2 regions of the Paraburkholderia sp. SARCC-3016 genome follow, and region 1 is predicted to be linked to the other one. Evidence: riboswitches for the same ligand, from Rfam matches in the RefSeq annotation. Region 1 holds a riboswitch; the other holds the start of a gene.
What was found. A riboswitch is a leader RNA that binds a small molecule or an ion and turns the genes downstream of it on or off. The one in region 1 is predicted to bind ZMP and ZTP.
Positions count from the first base shown of each region.

Region 2: it holds a riboswitch for ZMP and ZTP, as region 1 does, so the genes downstream of both, QYH69_RS03385 (LysE family translocator) here and glyA (serine hydroxymethyltransferase) in region 1, are expected to answer to the same signal.

Region 1 is NZ_JAVHZD010000033.1:77,419-91,150, forward strand. Features, by position in the region: gene QYH69_RS28270 (DUF3318 domain-containing protein) at 1-291, shown strand, start outside; gene QYH69_RS28275 (type IV pilin protein) at 441-896, opposite strand; gene QYH69_RS28280 (pilus assembly PilX N-terminal domain-containing protein) at 980-1,561, opposite strand; gene QYH69_RS28285 (PilW family protein) at 1,558-2,370, opposite strand; gene QYH69_RS28290 (hypothetical protein) at 2,367-2,825, opposite strand; gene QYH69_RS28295 (GspH/FimT family pseudopilin) at 2,822-3,382, opposite strand; gene nrdR (transcriptional regulator NrdR) at 3,697-4,188, opposite strand; gene glyA (serine hydroxymethyltransferase) at 4,195-5,442, opposite strand; ZMP/ZTP riboswitch at 5,666-5,765, opposite strand; gene ydfG (bifunctional NADP-dependent 3-hydroxy acid dehydrogenase/3-hydroxypropionate dehydrogenase YdfG) at 5,980-6,726, shown strand; gene ybgC (tol-pal system-associated acyl-CoA thioesterase) at 6,798-7,304, shown strand; gene tolQ (protein TolQ) at 7,460-8,137, shown strand; gene tolR (protein TolR) at 8,148-8,597, shown strand; gene tolA (cell envelope integrity protein TolA) at 8,594-9,610, shown strand; gene tolB (Tol-Pal system beta propeller repeat protein TolB) at 9,807-11,099, shown strand; gene pal (peptidoglycan-associated lipoprotein Pal) at 11,119-11,625, shown strand; gene ybgF (tol-pal system protein YbgF) at 11,641-12,390, shown strand; tRNA gene QYH69_RS28350 (tRNA-Lys) at 12,558-12,633, shown strand; gene QYH69_RS28355 (lytic transglycosylase domain-containing protein) at 13,416-13,732, shown strand, end outside.
Region 2 is NZ_JAVHZD010000002.1:222,406-227,072, forward strand. Features, by position in the region: gene QYH69_RS03375 (M20 family metallopeptidase) at 358-1,815, opposite strand; gene QYH69_RS03380 (superinfection immunity protein) at 1,983-2,300, shown strand; ZMP/ZTP riboswitch at 2,424-2,529, shown strand; gene QYH69_RS03385 (LysE family translocator) at 2,553-3,185, shown strand; gene QYH69_RS03390 (YodC family protein) at 3,235-3,513, opposite strand; partial or broken gene QYH69_RS03395 (MFS transporter) at 4,069-4,390, opposite strand; gene QYH69_RS03400 (OsmC family protein) at 4,485-4,667, opposite strand, start outside.

The DNA.
Region 1 (13,732 bases):
CTGCCCGGCTTTGCAAGCATGCGCTGGGGCGCGCGCGGCGCAACGACGAAGGGCATTGGCGCGCTGATGAAGCAATATCCGCTCGTCAGTTCGCTGATGTCGCTGCTGCTCGCGAAGCCTCTGCGCACGAGCGTGGTGGCGGGCGCCAAGCCAGTGCTGAAATGGGGCAGCGTCGCGCTCGCCGCATGGGAGGCTTACCGGATCTGGCAGCAGGTGCGACGCGAGACCGGCGGTGGTGCCGGCGGTGCGGGGAAGAATGTCGGCGGCAGCGCGCGGACGTCGGGGCAGTGAGTGTGAGGCATAAGGGTTGCGGTTGCAGCGGCTGCGGCTGCGGCTGCGGCTGCGGCTGCGGCTGCGGTTGAGGTTGAGGTTGAGGTTGAGGTTGCGGCGAGGGCTTGTCCCTCTGTGCCGGTTTGGCGGTGGGTGTCGATAAAATCCGGCTAACGCATGTTCCAGCACTGCGCGATATCGACGCCCGACATGCTGCCCTTACCAGGCGCCGGTCGATTCGCGCGCAAACCGGACGCATCGAGCACGAAAGTACCGCATGGGTCGTCTCGCATCGGCCCCGTATCGACGGGCGTCGCTTCCAGCGTATAGCCGCCGTTTGCGTCATCGGCTGACAACATCTGCAACCGATAGACGGGCGTGCCGGACTGAGGCGCCTGATCGAAGCCCGCCGGCAATGCGACCGTGCTGCTGCCGCGCAGCGCCGATTCAACATACTGCGCCGCACGATAGAGTGCCGAGGCCGCATCCGTTCTGTGTCCGCGCGCGACCTGCGCCCGGTACGACGGCAACGCGAATGCAGCCAGTACGGCGATGATCGCGAGCGCAATCACGAGTTCGAGTAACGTGAAGGCGACGGTGCGGTGCTTTACGGTGCGGTGCTTCATGATACAGCGCTTCATCCGGTCGATTCCGGCATCACAATGATTCGGAAAACAAATGGGGCGTCCGCTCAGTTCGCTCAGTCCGCTCAAAAGGGCCGAGCCGCAATACGCCGCCAATGACGCTCGACGATGCCGTTGTCTACGACGAGCTGAAGCTGCAACCAGGCCTGCGTATCGCGCGTGCGGCCATAACCGCGCGCGGTGAGAAGCCATGCGCTCGCGGCGGGACGCGTGGCGAGACGCCATGCCTCGACTACGCATTGCGGAGGTTCGAACGAACCCGGCCACACGGCAACCGGAGCAAATGCGGCTGCATTGAACGCGGGGGACACTTTCCACGCAGCGGGTTCGCCATTCAGTGCAGCTTCGCGAGACAGCACTTCGCCCGCCGCAACACGTTGTGCACACAACGTCAGCGCCGAGTCCGCCGCATGAAACGCGACGAGCTGGTCTTGCAGATTAGCCGCACCGCGGGCCGCCGCAACCGATGTCTCGAACCACGCGGCCGATGTGGCGAGCATCATCGACGACAGGATCAGCACGATCGGCAACGCCGCACCGCGATTGCGCGAACGCCGCGGCACATTGTCGCGTCGCGGAGCGCGCCCGCCGCGCCGTACTGTGTAACGCTTCATCGCGAGCATCCGCTTCGGTCTGCCACGCATCATGTTTCACCTCCACTGTTATTGCGGATCGCGACGCGCCGCCAGAACGTCTCACGAGCGCGCTTGTCCGGGGCCAATAACGACACGCCGTCGCAATCGACATAGCGACTCGGTGCGGCGTCGCGGGCGCCGCGCACGAGCACGCAGACATCGACCGCAACCACACTGCGCCATTGGGCGAGCGTGAGCGCGGACGCATCGAGCGCCGCGGACGCGCCGGCCAGCCAATAGCGAAACCGCAACCGTTCGACACCTTCGACAAGCGGCTGCGACGAACCTGCGCTGCCACTGCCCTCGCAGTAAAGTTCGGGCTCCCCCGTCGAGCCGCTTGCTCTCGCATAAAAGCGGTTGACGACCGGTGCACCCGGCGCGTCGGCAAGCGTGTGCGCGAGCCCCTGGCCGAGGCAATCGGTCGGCTGCGCGGCGGCGGACGGCCACGTCGATACGTTGTCGGCGATATACCGGATCGCGATGCCATCCGAGCGGCTCGCGAGCGCTTCGCACGTGAGACGATCGTCTGCTCCGGCCGGACGCGCAGACGAGCAGCCAAAGAGAGCGCCGGAGGCGAACAGCAGGGTCGCCGACGGAGAATCAACAGGCGCGAACCCGGCCATCTGCAATTGCAGCGCGATCAGCGTGAGGGCCGTCATCCCGGCTTCGTGCATCTGCGCAGCATCGTTGGCGCGCACGAGAGCGAACCGCTGCGACCGGTACAGCGATATCGCGCCCGCTGTCACGATCAGGCCGAGCGCCACCGCGATCGTCAGTTCGAGCAGCGTGTGCCCGCGAATGCGAAGAACCGATCGCATCATTCGGCAAACGCAAGCACGACACAGGCCGTGCCAGCCGGCATCGCGACATCGCCGCATGGCGGCGGCATGTCGATCACTTCGCCCGAACGCGGTGCACCGGCAAGCATGTGCCACGTGACGCGCGCCACCGATATCCGATCGGCGCTGCCGCTCACTGACGCCTCGCCTTGCGGCAACAGATAGCCCGCTCTGGTACGCCATTGCGCGAGCGCCGCGCTGCTGCGCGACGCACCGTGCATCGCTTCGACGAGCGCGTCTGCAACGAGCGCTGCGTGCTCACGCGCCGCCGCTGCTCGAGCATCGCGAATCATCCATAGTTGCGCGGCAATCAGACCGAGTGCGGTCACCGCGGTTAACACGACCGCAAGCATGACTTCGATCAGCGATTCGCCACGAGTACAAGCGGTGCGTGAACCGGCCTTCGAGGTTCGCAAGTGCAAGCGTGAGATCTTCATGCCGACGCTCCGCAAGCGCCCTCGGCGATACGCGCGCGTCCGCCGGCGGCAATCCGGATGCAACGGCGCCACGCGTTGCCTTGTGTCGCCTTCGACGAAAAGCGCGGCGCGAGATCGAAGCTGCGAAAGCTGCCGATCGTCTGTCCCGCGGGCGGCGTAAACGTGAGATTCGTCGACGCGCCGGCGATGCTGACCGCCGCGAGTTCCGGCTGCGCTCGCAGCGCGAACATGGCGCCCGCCCGTTCGATCATCACAGCCCAACCGCATGACCAGTCAACCGCACCGGAGCGGCAGGCCTGCCCCGCGGCAAGACAGTGTCTCGCCGCGTCGATGCGGCACACGGTAATGCGCACGCCCTGTCTGATCGCCTCGCTGCGTGCGTAAGCAAGCGTTGAGAGCAGTGCATGGGCACGCGCCTCCACCTGATCGCGCATCTGCCATGCGACAAACGAAGGTGTCGCCATCGCTGCAAGCAGAGCCAGCAACGCGACCACCGCCAGCGTTTCGAGCAGCGTGAAGCCGCATCGTACGCATCTCGTCCAGCCATCGTTTCTCATCGTCAGCCTCCGTTGTCAGCAACGATGGCTGCGAATCTACCTTTGCTTCAGGGTGCTAACAATATGCCGAATGGCCAGGTAGCGCGCAAAGGCAAACGCACGCAACATTGCGTGTCGGTCGAACGCGGCACGACGGTAACGCATCGAAGAGACCCGACGGTCGGGAAGGGGGAAGAATGCAGCAAATCGAATTGATGGCCGATGCGGTGGCGCAGAGTGCCGGCGAGCATCTGGCCGCTTCCGCATTGCCTCCGAAGCAGCCTGCTGCACCGCGAACGGAAGGCCTGCGAGCTGCACCGTGGGTTGCAGCCCAATCAGCGCTTGCGCCGGGGTTTGGGCGGACCGGGCGGCGAAGCCATCCGGCGAAACTCCTCGATCACATCCTCGAATTCGGACACGTCTTCGAAACGCCGGTAGACGGACGCGAAGCGCACATAGGCGATCGTATCGAGCGCGCGCAACTCGTTCATCACGAGTTCGCCGAGCCGTTCGCTTCGTACCTCGCGCTCGCCGCTGCCGAGCAACTGGTATTCGATGCGCGCAACGGCGGCGTCGATTGCGTCGGCCGCAACGGGCCGCTTGCGCAGCGCGAGCTTCATGCTCGAGACGATCTTGCGGCGGTCGAACTCGACGCGGCTACCGTCCTTCTTCACGACCGACGGCAGTGCGAGCTCGACGCGCTCGTAAGTGGTGAAGCGCTTGTCGCAAGCCGGACAACGGCGCCGCCGCCGGATGGCGGCGCCGTCTTCGGATACGCGGGAGTCGACGACCTGCGTATCGTCGTGCCGGCAGAACGGGCAGCGCATGGTCGGCTAGCGATAGACCGGGAAGCGCTTCGTCAGCTCGGCGACTTGCGTTCGCACGCGCTCGATGGTGGCGGCGTCTTCCGGATTGTCGAGCACGTCGGCAATCAGGTTACCCACCACTTCGGCTTCCTTGACGCCGAAGCCGCGCGTCGTCATGGCGGGCGAACCGAGGCGAATGCCGCTCGTCACGAATGGCTTTTCCGGGTCGTTCGGAATCGCGTTCTTGTTCACCGTGATATGCGCGGCGCCGAGCGCCGCTTCGGCCGCCTTGCCGGTGATGTGCTTCGCACGCAGATCGACCAGCATCACGTGGCTCTCGGTGCGCCCCGAGACGATGCGCAGGCCGCGCTTCACCAGCGTTTCGGCAAGCACGCGTGCGTTCTCGATCACGCGCTGCTGATACTCCTTGAACTCCGGCGACAACGCTTCCTTGAACGCCACGGCCTTGGCGGCGATCACGTGCATCAGCGGTCCGCCCTGGATGCCGGGGAAGATGGCCGAGTTGATCGGCTTCTCATACTCGGCCTTCATCAGGATCACGCCGCCGCGCGGGCCCCGCAGGCTCTTGTGCGTCGTGGTGGTGACGAAGTCGGCGTGCGGCACCGGGTTCGGATAGACGCCGGCGGCAACGAGACCTGCGTAATGCGCCATGTCGACCATCAGATAGGCACCGACCGCCTTCGCGATTTTCGCAAGCCGTTCGAAGTCGATGCGCAGCGCGAACGCAGACGCGCCCGCGACGATAAGCTTCGGCTTGTGTTCGTGAGCAAGCTTCTCGGCCGCTTCGTAATCGATGTCTTCAGCCGCGTCGAGCCCGTAGCTCACGACGTTGAACCACTTGCCCGACATATTGACGGGCGAGCCGTGCGTCAGGTGGCCGCCATGCGCGAGGCTCATACCCATGATCGTGTCGCCGGGCTTGAGCATGGCGAAGAACACACCCTGATTCGCCTGCGAGCCCGAGTTCGGCTGCACATTCGCCGCCTCGGCGCCGAACAGCTGTTTGACGCGGTCGATCGCGAGCTGCTCGACGATATCGACATACTCGCAACCGCCGTAATAGCGCTTGCCCGGATACCCTTCCGCGTACTTGTTCGTGAGCTGCGAGCCTTGCGCGGCCATCACGGCCGGGCTCGTATAGTTTTCCGACGCAATCAGCTCGATGTGTTCTTCCTGGCGACGGTTTTCCTGCTCGATCGCCTGCCAGACTTCCGGGTCGACGTTCGCAATGGTGCTTTGGGCTTTATCAAACATGTGCGTTCCGTTGAGAATGTTCGGTTGACCGTGATTCCGCACGTGCATATGCGTTCGATCTTGCGCATGACAGCATACAAAGCGGCACGCGAAAGGCGTGCGCAAAGCGCGCAAGCTCACGCGCGGTGCGGCAGGAAACTGGAAGCCTGGATATGCGGACTGCAGAGGCGCCGCACACGCGAGGCAGGCCAGCGACCGGCAGCACGAAGAATTGCGCGCGGATCACAGCTGCCCAGGCGAACGGCAAAACGGAGCCCCGCGCTTCACGGTGGGTTGTTCCACCTTGAACCCGTAGGGTTCTATCGCCAGTCACGCAGGGATGAGCGCGTTAGTTTATTGGAAGCGCATCGAATAGGCAACCTGCCCCACGGCGCCTGCAGCGACGCAAAAAAGCCTGACGAATTCGCTACTTGCGCCCACTTTGCGGCGCCCGGCACGAGATCCGGCGGCCCGCCCGATCCGGCCGTCGCGGCGCGGTTGATCGGGCGCCGCAATGGAAGTAGGCTTGTCGCCTTTCTCAACCCACCGGAAACTGGAATGATCGTCTTTGTCACCGGGGCGTCTGCCGGATTCGGCGCTGCCATCGCGCGTGCTTTTGTCAAAGGCGGCCATCGCGTCGTCGCGACCGCGCGCCGCAAGGACCGCCTCGATGCCCTCGCCCGCGAACTCGGCGAGAACCTGCTGCCGCTGCAGCTCGACGTGCGCGACCGCGCGGCTGTTCAGGCGCTGTCGGGCGCACTGCCCGACGGCTTCGCCGCGGTCGACGTGCTGGTCAACAACGCGGGGCTCGCACTCGGGCTCGAGCCGGCCCACAGGGCCGATCTGGACGACTGGGAAACGATGATCGATACGAACTGCAAAGGCCTCGTGCAAGTGACGCGCGCGTTGCTGCCGGGCATGGTCGCGCGCAACCGCGGCCACGTGATCAATCTGGGTTCGGTCGCAAGCAGCTGGCCGTATGCCGGCGGCGATGTGTACGGCGCGACCAAGGCGTTCGTTGCGCAATTCAGCCTGAATCTGCGCGCGGACCTGACCGGCACCGCGGTGCGCGTGACCGACATTCAGCCGGGCCTGTGCGGCGGCACCGAATTCTCGAACGTGCGGTTTCGCGGCGACGACGTGAAGGCTGCGGGCGTCTATAAGGACATGCAGCCGCTCACGGCCGAAGACATCGCCGAATCGATCTTCTGGGTCGCCACGCGCCCGGCGCATGTGAACATCAATTCGATCGAATTGATGCCGGTTGCGCAGTCGTTCGCCGGCCTGTCGGTTCATCGCGGCTGACCACGCCCGGAGCGGGAAAAGTGAATGAAACAAGTGCCAAAAAAGCAGGCAGCCTGTCAGGTTCCGGTAAAATGCGCGGCATGAAAACTTCTGGCAGTCAGCCCGGCGCCGAAATCGGCTTCTCATGGCCGATTCGCGTGTACTACGAAGATACGGACGCCGGCGGCATCGTGTTTTACGTGAACTACCTGAAGTTTTTCGAACGCGCACGCACCGAATGGCTGCGCGCCTGCGGAATCGAACAAGGCAGGCTCGCGAGCGAAACCGGCACGCTCTTCATCGTCCGCAGCACGGCACTCGACTACCGGTCGCCGGCGCGCCTCGACGACTCGCTCGCGATCGTCAGCCGGATCGAACGGCTCGGCCGCGCAACGGTCGATTTCGTGCAGGAAGCGTGGCGCGAGGATACGCTGCTCGCCACCGGCACGATCCGCATCGGCTGCGTCGACGCAGCGGCGCTGCGGCCCGCCGCGATTGCGCCGGCCGTCCTCGCCGCGTTGCGGCGCGGGCCGCCCGGTTCGGGCGCAAGCACCGGCTCGAGCAATACAACGACAGGCATGTCAACGGCTAACGAGTGAGCACCGTTGTTACCTGGCCAGTGAACTCGTAACGGTCAGAACAAGACCAAGCATGGTTCGGCGAAAGGGTTCGCCGAAGCTTCCGGTTCTCCCACCGAACGCTTCGATCCGCCTTTCAGCCGGACGCCCCTAGCGGGACGTTACAGCGAACCTATATGAACACTACACAAGATCTATCGATCATTTCCCTCGTTCTTAATGCGAGCCTGCTGGCCCAGGCAGTGATGGCGCTCCTGCTGCTGCTGTCTCTGATGTCCTGGACGTTCATCTTCCGCAAGTGGTTCGCAATTCGCCGCGCACGCGGCCAGACCGAACGCTTCGAGCGCGATTTCTGGTCTGGCGGCGACCTGCAGGCGCTGTATCAGAGCGCCGCGAACAACCGTCATCGGATCGGTGCGCTCGAGCGCATTTTCGAAGCCGGCATGCGTGAATTCCTGAAGGCCAAGGAAAAGCGCCTGAACGATCCGGGCGCGATTCTCGATGGCGCGCGCCGCGCAATGCGGGCGGCTTTCCAGCGTGAAATGGACGTGCTCGAAGCGAATCTCGCGTTTCTCGCGTCGGTCGGCTCGGTGAGCCCTTACATTGGTCTTTTCGGCACCGTCTGGGGCATCATGAATGCGTTTCGCGGCCTCGCGAACGTGCAGCAGGCCACCCTCGCGAACGTCGCGCCAGGCATCGCCGAAGCGCTGACGGCCACCGCAATCGGCCTGTTCGCCGCGATTCCTGCCGTGGTCGCGTACAACCGCTACGCTCACGATATCGACCGCCTCGCGATCCGCTTCGAGACCTTCATCGAAGAGTTCTCGAATATCCTGCAGCGCCAGGCGCACTAAGGAGTCCACGATGGCCGGTTCATCGATCCGTTCCAGCATGCGCGGCGGCCGTTCGCGCCGCGCGATGTCCGACATCAACGTCGTGCCGTATATCGACGTGATGCTCGTCCTGCTCGTCATCTTCATGGTGACGGCGCCGCTCGTCGCGCCGTCGATCGTCAATCTGCCCACCGTCGGCGGCGCCGCGCCGCAGCAGCAGACGCCGCCCGTGGTCGTGAATATCCGCGCCGACGGCAACATGAGCGTGCGTTACAAGGACGACGCCGGCACCACGCAGCAGGAAACCATGACGCGGGCCGACCTGAACAGCTTCGTCACCGACCGCGAGCAATCGCATCCCGACCAGCCGGTCGTGATTGCCGCCGACAAGACCGTGAAGTACGAGGTCGTGATGAACGTGATGTCCGATCTGAAAGCGCGCGGCGTCAAGCGCGTTGGATTGCTCGTCAAATCGCAATGATTCGCCAGAAATCCGCTTATCCGTTGCAGCCGCCGCGTGAGCGCGGCACGTGGCGCGCGTTCGCGCTCGCGGCGTTGATGCACGTGCTGCTCGGTTTCTTTCTGTATCACGGCATCCATTGGCAAAACAGCACGCCCGCGGGCGCGGAAGCCGAAATCTGGACGTCGGTGCCCGATCTGTCGACGCCTCGCGTCGCTCCGCCCCCGCCCGCCCCGGTCGCGCCCGCTCCGCTTGTGCAGGACGAGGAGGCGGACATCGCGCTCCAGGAGAAGAAACGCAAGCAGCAGGAGGCCGCGCGCGAAGCACAGCTGGCCGAGCAGCAACGGCAACAGCAGTTGCAGGCGCAACAGGAAGCCGAAGCGAAGCGTCAGCAGCAGCTCGCCGCCGAACAGGCTGCGATGGCCGCGGCGTTGAAGAAGCAGCAGCAACAGCAGCAGGCGCAAAAGCTCAAGCAGCAACAGCTGGCCGAGCAGCAGAAGCAGGATCAGTTGAAAAAACAACAGCAGGAAGAGCAGCAGAAGGAGCAGCAACAGAAGGAACAACAGGCGCAAGCCGACGCGCAAAAAAAGGCCGAAGCGGAAAAGGCAGCGAAAGCGAAGGCAGCGGCCCAGGCCGAAGCGGCGAAGAAGCTCGACGCAGAGCGCCGCCAGCGCCTCGCGGCACTGCAAGGCATGGCGGGCGGCGAGGGCTCCACCGGCAATGGCCTCGCGAAGAGCGGCACGGGCAGCGGCGCGGGCGGCAACGCCACGTCGCCCGGGTACGCGGAGAAAGTGCAACGGCGCGTGCGGCCGAATATCGTCTGGGCCGGCGACACGCAAGGGCTCGAGACCGTGGTCTCGGTGCGCTGCGCGCCGACGGGGACATTGCTGTCGGCAACCGTCACGCGCAGCAGCGGCAATTCGCAGTGGGATGACGCGGCGCTGCGCGCGGTCCAGCGTTCGGATCCGATGCCGCAAGACACAAATGGGAAGACACCGGCCAGTTTTACCATTACGCTGCGTCCGGCGGGTTGATGTGGGGTAAGCGGCGCATGCACGTATCGGTGGACCGAACGCGACGCGACATGCGCGGACGTGCCCCGGCCCTTAAGGCATGCTGAAAGCTGTCAGCGAGGCCTGGTACGGCCGGCAAGCCTTCGGGAACGATTTCTGCGTGCTTGTGTCTGTTTGCAGTTGTGAAGGTTTTTGTACTTTGGGGAATCGATAAAGCATGAGTTTGATGACGAAGCTAGGCCTGCGAACACTGGTGGCGTCATGCCTGATTACGGCAGGCGGTGCGGCACATGCACAGCTGAACGTCCTCGTGACGGGCGTCGGGTCCACGCAGTTTCCGATCGCGACCGCGAATTTTGCCAACGAAACCAGTTCCCCACAGCAGATCAGCACGATCGTACGGCAGGATCTGCAACGCAGCGGCAAGTTCACGAATATCGACGCGGGGTCCACGCCGGTTTCGGAGAGCGATACGGTCGACCTCGGCAGCTGGAAGGCCAAGGGTGCCGATGCGTTCGTCGCCGGCAGCGTGACCAAACGCCCCGACGGCCAGTATGAAGTGCGCTTCAAGCTCTACGACACGGTCAAGGGCGAAAACCTCGGCGGTCTCGTACTCGTCAGTCCGGAAAGCGGTCTGCGCATGAGCGCGCACAAGGTAGCCGACTACATCTACGCGAAGCTGATGGGCACACGCGGCGTCTTCGCCACGCGCCTTTCATACGTAATCAAGGTCGGCAGCCGCTACCAGCTGCAAATCTCCGACTCGGACGGGCAGGACGCGCATATCGCGCTGTCGAGCCCCGAGCCGATCATCTCGCCGGCATGGTCGCCGGACGGCACGAAGGTCGCGTACGTGTCGTTCGAGAAGAAGAAGCCAATCGTTTATATCCACGACCTGCCGACCGGCCGCCGCATCATCGTGTCCGATCAGAAGGGTAACAACAGCGCGCCGGCGTGGTCGCCGGACGGCCGCACGCTCGCACTGGCCCTTTCGCGCACCGGCAACACGCAGATCTTCGCCGTCAATGCGGACGGCAGCGGTCTGCGCCGCCTGACGCAAGGCAGCTCGATCGATACTGAGCCCGATTTCTCTCCGGACGGCCAGACGATCTACTTCACGAGCGACCGCGGCGGTCAGCCGCAAATCTATAAAATGCCGGCCGCGGGCGAAAACGCGGGCGCTGCGCAGCGCGTGACCTTCACCGGCAGCTATAACACGAGCCCTCGCGTGAGCCCCGACGGCAAACAACTCGCGTATATTTCGCGCACCGGCGGCGGTTTCAAGCTGTACATCCAGGATCTGCAGTCGGGCGTCGCGACGGCGCTCACCGACACAACACATGACGAATCGCCGAGTTTTGCGGCGAATGGTCAGTACATCCTTTACGCCACTCAGGTGAACGGCCGTGGCGTGTTGGCCGCTGTATCGACCGATGGTCGGACGCGGCAGGTCCTGTCCGTTCAGGGTGGCAGCGTGCGCGAGCCGTCCTGGGGCCCGTTTATGCAATGACACACAAGGAGAGTAAAACATGAAGTCGAAATTGCGTCTTACCCTGGCCGCGCTGACAGTTGTCGGCGTGCTCGCAGCTTGCTCGTCGACGCCCAAGCCCACGAGCACGACCGCGGGCAACATCAACGCCCAGCCGAATCCGAACGCGGTCGCCCCGGTCACCGTCGACGAACTGAACAACCCGAACAGCCCGCTCGCGAAGCGCAGCGTGTATTTCGATTTCGACAGCTACTCGGTGAAGGACGAATACCAGCCGCTGCTGCAGCAACACGCGCAGTATCTGAAGTCGCATCCGCAGCGTCACGTGCTGATCCAGGGCAACACCGACGAGCGCGGTACGAGCGAGTACAACCTCGCGCTGGGTCAGAAGCGTGCGGAAGCCGTGCGTCGCGCGATGTCGCTGATGGGCGTGCCCGATCAGCAAATGGAAGCCGTGAGCCTCGGCAAGGAAAAGCCGCTTGCGACCGGTCATGACGAAGCTTCGTGGGCGCAAAACCGCCGCGCCGATCTCGTCTACCAACAGTAACGGGTAACGCGCCGTATGACACACCGTTTCTCCCGGCTGCGGCTCGCCGCAGCAGCGTGCGCGGCAGGCATGGCTTTCACGGCCATGCCGGCGCATGCAGGCCTGTTCGACGACGACCAGGCCCGCCAGGCGATTCTCGACCTGCGCACGAAGACCGACAGTCTGACAAACCAGTTGTCGGCCGCGCAGCGAACGATCCTCGATCAGTCGAACCGTCTCGACCAGCTTAACCAGCAGGTCGCGACGCTGCGCGGCCAGAACGAAGATCTGACGAACCAGCTGTCTATCTTGCAAAAGCAGCAGAAGGACTACTACTCCGACCTCGACGGCCGGCTGAAGAAGTTCGAGCCGCAGCAGCAAACGGTCGACGGCGTGCAGGGCATGGTGCAGCCGGGTGAAACGGACGCGTTCAACGCGGCGTCGCAGCAGTTTCGCAACGGCGACTTCAAGGGTGCCGCTGCATCGTTTCGCAGCTTCATCTCGAAGTATCCGCAAAGCCCGTATCAGCCGACCGCACAGTACTGGCTCGGCAACGCGATGTACGCACAGCGCGACTACAAAGGGTCGACCTCGATCTGGCAAGGGGTCGTGAAGAACTACCCGGACAGCCCGCGCGCGCCCGAAGCGCTGCTCGCCATTGCGAACAACCAGCTCGAGCAGGGCCAGAAGGCCGCCGCGAAGAAGACGCTCGAGCAGATCGTCGCGCAATACGGCAATTCGGATGTCGCGCAATCTGCGCAAAGCAAGCTTTCGCAGATCAAGTAGTGTGACGGCCAAATCCGGCGTGCCGCCGCGGCAAGCGGCGGCAGCGTCGATTTACCGGGCTTCGCGCGGCCGGTCTCACATTGCGCTATGGCATCGACAGGCGTGAATAGGCCTCTATAGCCTTGACACTGCCGTAGGGCTATCGCTATAATCTCGCTTCTCTTTTGGGGTCGTTAGCTCAGCTGGTAGAGCAGCGGACTTTTAATCCGTTGGTCACTGGTTCGAATCCAGTACGGCCTACCAAAAACCGCATCAAGCAAAAAGCCCGGTCGTCTCGACCGGGCTTTTTGTTTTTGTACGCGTCTTTTGCAAATACGAACTCATCGTGGCGCGCGATGCGCACCCAAGCCCGCTCGCTGCGCTTGGCGCGTGGAGTGAATTAATTAGCCACCCTTATTTTCGATAAACTCCCCGCCTGTCGAAACGTATCGGCATCAATCGATACTGGCGATGCCTTTGAATCTGCACTAGATTCAATTCACCGATCGTCGCACAAGCCGTTTTGCACGTTCGTTTGCCGCTAGCAAACCTGTTACGTGCATGCATGCACGAGACTTCCGGATAATCAACGCAAAGCACAAAGAGACAGTATGTGCTGCTCACTCGCCGCCGAACAGAACAGGCTCGCCGGACACAAGCCGCTTCTTGCCTGCACGCTTCCACTCGCACTACTCGCGACGCCGCCTTGCCATGCGATGCTGAAGTGCCATGGCAGCGACGATACCGTTAGTTATGCGACGGAACAGATAGCTGGAGCGACATGCGCTTCGATGAAAACCGTTATCGATCGAACAAGCGCGGTCCGAGCGCCGCTTTACGGCAATGGCAAAACAAGCATCGCTTTCAGCGGCAACGGTTTGCCTCGCACCGCTAGCGCGACGGCGGTTTCCGTGCCGCATTCAGCGCGTCGTTCGATACGGTCTTATGCAGTGCCGATGCATTTCTATATCGCGCAGTCCTCCAGCGCTCGCACCGCGTCCCCGGTAACCAGACCAGCTCATGCACCACCAACACCACCGGCAACCATGTATTCCTACATCGAAGACGGCATCCACTACTACTCGAGCAGCAAACCGGTCGCATTGCCATCAAGCGTGCCGCTGGTGCAATTGCATTTCTCGACGACATGCTTCCTCTGCGCGCCGACGCGAGACATCGACATCGCATCGCTCGCACTGAATACGCACGCTTATCAACGTGAAATCGAAGCCGCCGCGCTCGATTTCGGCGTCGATCAAGCGCTCGTGCGCGCGGTGATACACGCGGAATCGGGTTTCCAGCCCGAGGCGATTTCCGTGGCGGGCGCCCGAGGTCTGATGCAATTGATGCCGGCCACCGCGGC
Region 2 (4,667 bases), on a different contig from region 1:
ACTTTGCGGTAACTCGTACCGACATTCCGTGACGCAAACGATTGCGGGGGAGCACGTACAGCGACACACCCGATCAGGCCCGCCGCGGCATGGATGGGCATAACGCCATTAGAACCTTTGCTTCAATTTTTCTGTGGAAATTTCATCCCATTTATGCAATGCGAAGCGGATATATTCCCGGCGCATTTTTATTCGAATTACCGGAGAGAAGTGAATAGCGCCGGGGGACCGGCGCGTGGGGCTGCGGGCAGGATGACGGCCGCGGCAGCGCACGGCCGGGGATGCGACATTTCGGTGTACGTGGCGACGATGCACATGCTCTGTGCACGACCGCATGCGATCAGGAGACCCGAGCGTTCACGGCGCGGCCGCGATCACTTCGGCCACGCAGGCCGTAAGCTTCTTGCCGTACGGTACGTGCAGGAACTCGTTGGGACCGTGCGCATTCGACTTCGGTCCGAGCACGCCGCACACCATGAACTGCGACTGCGGAAAGCCCGCTTTCAATACGTTCATCAACGGGATCGTGCCGCCCTGGCCGATATAGGCGCAGTCGGCGCCGAAGTGCTGTCGCGATGCGTCGTTCAATGCGGCGCCGAGCCAGCTTGCGACGTCCGGAGCGTTCCAGCCGGTCGCCGCGCCGCTGTCGGGCTTGAACGTGACTTTCGCGTTGTAAGGCGGGTCGAGTTCGAGCAACGCTTGCAGTTCATTGACAGCCTTGCTGGCGTCGACGAGCGGCGGCAGCCGCAGCGACAGCTTGAACGCGGTGCGCGGGCGCAGTACGTTGCCCGCGTCGGCGAGCGACGGCAGGCCGGCCGCACCGGTCACCGCAAGCGACGGGCGCCACGTCGAATTGAGCAGCGCGTCTTTCGGGTCGGTAGTGGTCGGCAGCACTTGCCGGCCGTCCTGACCGCACGCCCAGGGCATTTTCTTCCACACGTCGTCGCCGAGTATCGTCGCGGTCGCTTCGGCTTCGCGCATTCGCTCGGGCGGTATCGGGCAATGAAAGCCTTTTGGCAGCAGATTGCCCGTCGATGCGTCTTCGAGCCGCTCGAACAGTTGCCGCATGATGCGGAAGCTCGAAGGCGCAATACCGCCGTAGGAGCCCGAATGAATACCCTCGTCGAGCACCTGCACCTCGAGGTCGCCCGAAACGAGGCCGCGCAGCGACGTGGTGAGCCAGAGCTGGTCGTAATTGCCCGCGCCCGAATCAAGGCACACGACGAGGCCGACTTTGCCGAGCCGGTCGCGCAGTGCATCGACATACGGCAGCAGGTCGTAACTGCCCGACTCCTCGCAGGTTTCGACGAGCCCGACGCAGCGCGGCCGTTCGACGCCTTGCGCATCGAGCGCCGCGAGCGCGGTGACACTCGCGTAGATCGCGTAGCCATCGTCGGCGCCACCGCGGCCATAGAGCTTGCCGTCTTCGAGCTTCGGCACCCAGGGGCCGAGGTCGTTGCGCCAGCCCGCGAATTCCGGCTGCTTGTCGAGATGCCCATACAACACGATGGTTTCGGTGCTGCCCGAGCGCGTCGCAGGCGATTCGAAGAAGATCACCGGCGTGCGGCCCGGCAGCCGCACCACTTCGAGCTTCAGGCCGCGCACCGGCTGCGTTTCGGCCCACTTGGCCGCTTCGGTGACGACGCGCTCGATATAGCCGTGCTTCTGCCAGTCAGGATCGAACGCCGGGCTTTTGGCCGGGACGGCGATGTAGTCGGTCAGCGCGGGAACGATCTCGTCGTTCCATTTGCGCTCGACGAAATCGCGCAGCGTGTTGGGGTCCAGTTTCGATTGCGTAGTGGCGTCGGAAATCATCGCGGCATGTCCGGTCGGTGAAAAAACACATGATAGTCCCGATCATGCGCGTCGCCGCGAAGGCGCGTCGCCGCGCGCCGCATGCGGCGCGGTACGGCTCCGCGCTGCGCGAGCGCAGCGTTCGCGCGACAATGGTGCATTCGTCATGCATGCCCCCTGGCAATCTCATGGAGAATCTCGTCATACAAGGCGTCGCGGCTATCGTCGCGCTCGGCATCTATTTCCTGCCATCGATCATCGCCGACCGGCGCAAACGCTACGATCTGCTGACTATCGCGCTCTTCAACGCCGTGGTCGGCTGGACCGTGTTCGGCTGGCTGCTTGCGCTTTATTGGGCGCTACAGCCGAATCCGCCGAAAAACGTGGCCGGCGAAATCGTGAAGTCGCGCAAGATCGTGAGCATGCGCAAGTTTTCGACGATGCTCGCCGATCGCGTGCGCCTGCGCTCGTCGCGCACCGAGGCGCGCGAGCGTTCGTCGAAGTGAAGTGTAAGGTGTGAACGGTGAGGGCCGGCCGCCGCCTCTGCTGTCGGGCGGACATACCGCTGAATAGGCTTCCTGTCGACACGTGCATGGGCCGGCGCAACAGCTGTTGTCATGGGATAATCCTGCGGTTCGCGCAACTGGCGCTACGAGATGGATCACCATCGGGGAACGCGAACCGCACTCCGCCGCTGGCCGGAATCGCGAATCGCCGCGCGCCTGGGCATTGCCTCGATCTTGTCACGGAGACATGCAATGCCCGAACACACCTCTCTTCTCGCTTTCGGCCTCGTCGCACTGGGCATGGCACTGACGCCCGGCCCGAATATGGTTTACCTCGTCTCGCGCTCGATCTGCCAGGGACGCACGGCGGGGCTGATTTCGCTCGGCGGCGTCGCGCTCGGTTTTGTCGTCTATTTGTTGTGTGCGGCCTTCGGCATTACCGCGCTGCTGCTTGCCGTGCCGTTCGCGTACGACGCGCTGCGCTTCGGCGGTGCGCTTTATCTGTTGTGGCTCGCATGGCAAGCGGTAAAGCCCGGCGGACGTTCGCCGTTTCAAGTGCGCACACTGCCCGCTGACAGCCGGGGCAAGCTGTTTGCGATGGGCTTTGTGACCAATCTGCTGAACCCGAAAATCGCCGTGCTTTATCTGTCGCTGCTGCCGCAGTTCATCGATCCGCTACACGGCAGCGTGCTCGGCCAGTCGCTCGCGCTGGGCTTCGTGCAGATCGCGCTTAGCATGTGCGTGAACGCGGCGGTCGCGATGACCGCGGGTTCGATTGCCGGGTTTCTTGCGCGCCGGCCGACATGGCTCGCGGTGCAACGCTGGATGATGGGCACGGTGCTGACGGGTCTGGCCGTGCGAATGGCCATGGAGGCGCGGCGCTAGGCCGCTTACCGACAGGCGCGCTCGGGGAAGCGCGCCTCGTTTGCCTCGCTCACGGAAGCACGACCCGAATGAACTTGTGCAGTTGCACCGAGCCGGCCGGAATCGAGCGCGGCTCGCAGCGCACGTTCTCGTAATCGAAGATGTCCTGGCGTAATTCGCCGTGCTCGTCGAACCACTGGCAGACAAGCCGGTCGGCAGCCGAACCGGCCACCGGCCCTGCGTAAGTGACCGTCATGCGCGGGCCGCCGGCCTTGAGCGTGACAACATCGCCAACGTTGAATTGGCCGGCACGCGTCGTATCGAATGGTTTGAGAGTAGCAGTCAGCATGATGTCCCCGTTATAAGCGTAAGCGTCGAGCCGTCTGATCAAACACTGCCGTAAACGCACCACCGTCGAATCAATTGAAAGAGTGCCGCAAGATTATCAATCGGATTTTCCGCAAGCAAGCTTTTTCTAAAAAGACACTGAGGCCCGCGCGAATTAAGTGACTTTATAAAATATTTTAGAACGCGTGTTCAGCATATGGGATGCCAATGTCCGTCAGTTCCGCGCCCCGGTTCTGTAAGAGTTAGTGCCCTTGTGGCAGGGGTCTGAAGGGTGCGACCAACACGACTGTAATCTTCCCTGACTGGGGGATGTCATACGCGCGTAATAATATTCGCTAACTCGCAATGCGCAAACTTAATCGCCCATAATCCCGATCACCAATAAACCGACCGATCATTGCTGAACAACGATATATCGGGCGGCGTCAGAAATTCGGCAAAAGATCGCATTATTTACGGGTAATTACCGAGGGTCGGTTGGATGCGTGAAGAATATTTTCCGGACGCGCCGGGTTTCTGCCCGATACACGCGCAATTGTTCAGTGCACGCGACTTGTCGGCGCGCGGCCCATCCTGCTACGATGAAGCCGACGGCGAGCAGCGCAAAGCCCAATGTCAGCACGTGTGTGCCGATACGCGCGACGACCGCGGGCAAGGTCAGCGGCGCGAACGCGAAACCGATCGCAAACGCATGACCGCAAGGCCTGCTTCAGGCGGCGTCCAGTGCAGTCCCGTTTGCAGGTAGATGCCGTACGTCAGGAGAATGCACTGTTGCGATAGAACAGGAACGCGACGACGAGCCCGATAGAGAACGCAGGATTACCGAACAGTTGCAGGTCGACGAGCGGGAAGCCGCCGTGGCGCACGATTCGCTGCTCGATAACGCTTCGTCGTGCGGCTGCTCGACAGCTGGCTACTGTTGCCGCGGCACGGGTCGTTCCTGTGCCGCGGCATCCCCCATTCCGGACGCGTTCAGGTCTCGAGCTTTGCGTCCATCGTGATCGTGGCGTTCAGTACCTTCGAGATTGGGCAACCGGCTTTCGCGTCCGCGGCAGCCTTTTCGAATTTAGCCTCATCGCCTCCGGGGATTTTCACTACGACATCGAGGTGCGATGCGGTAAGCGAAAAGCCGCCACCGTCTTTATCGAGGGTGAC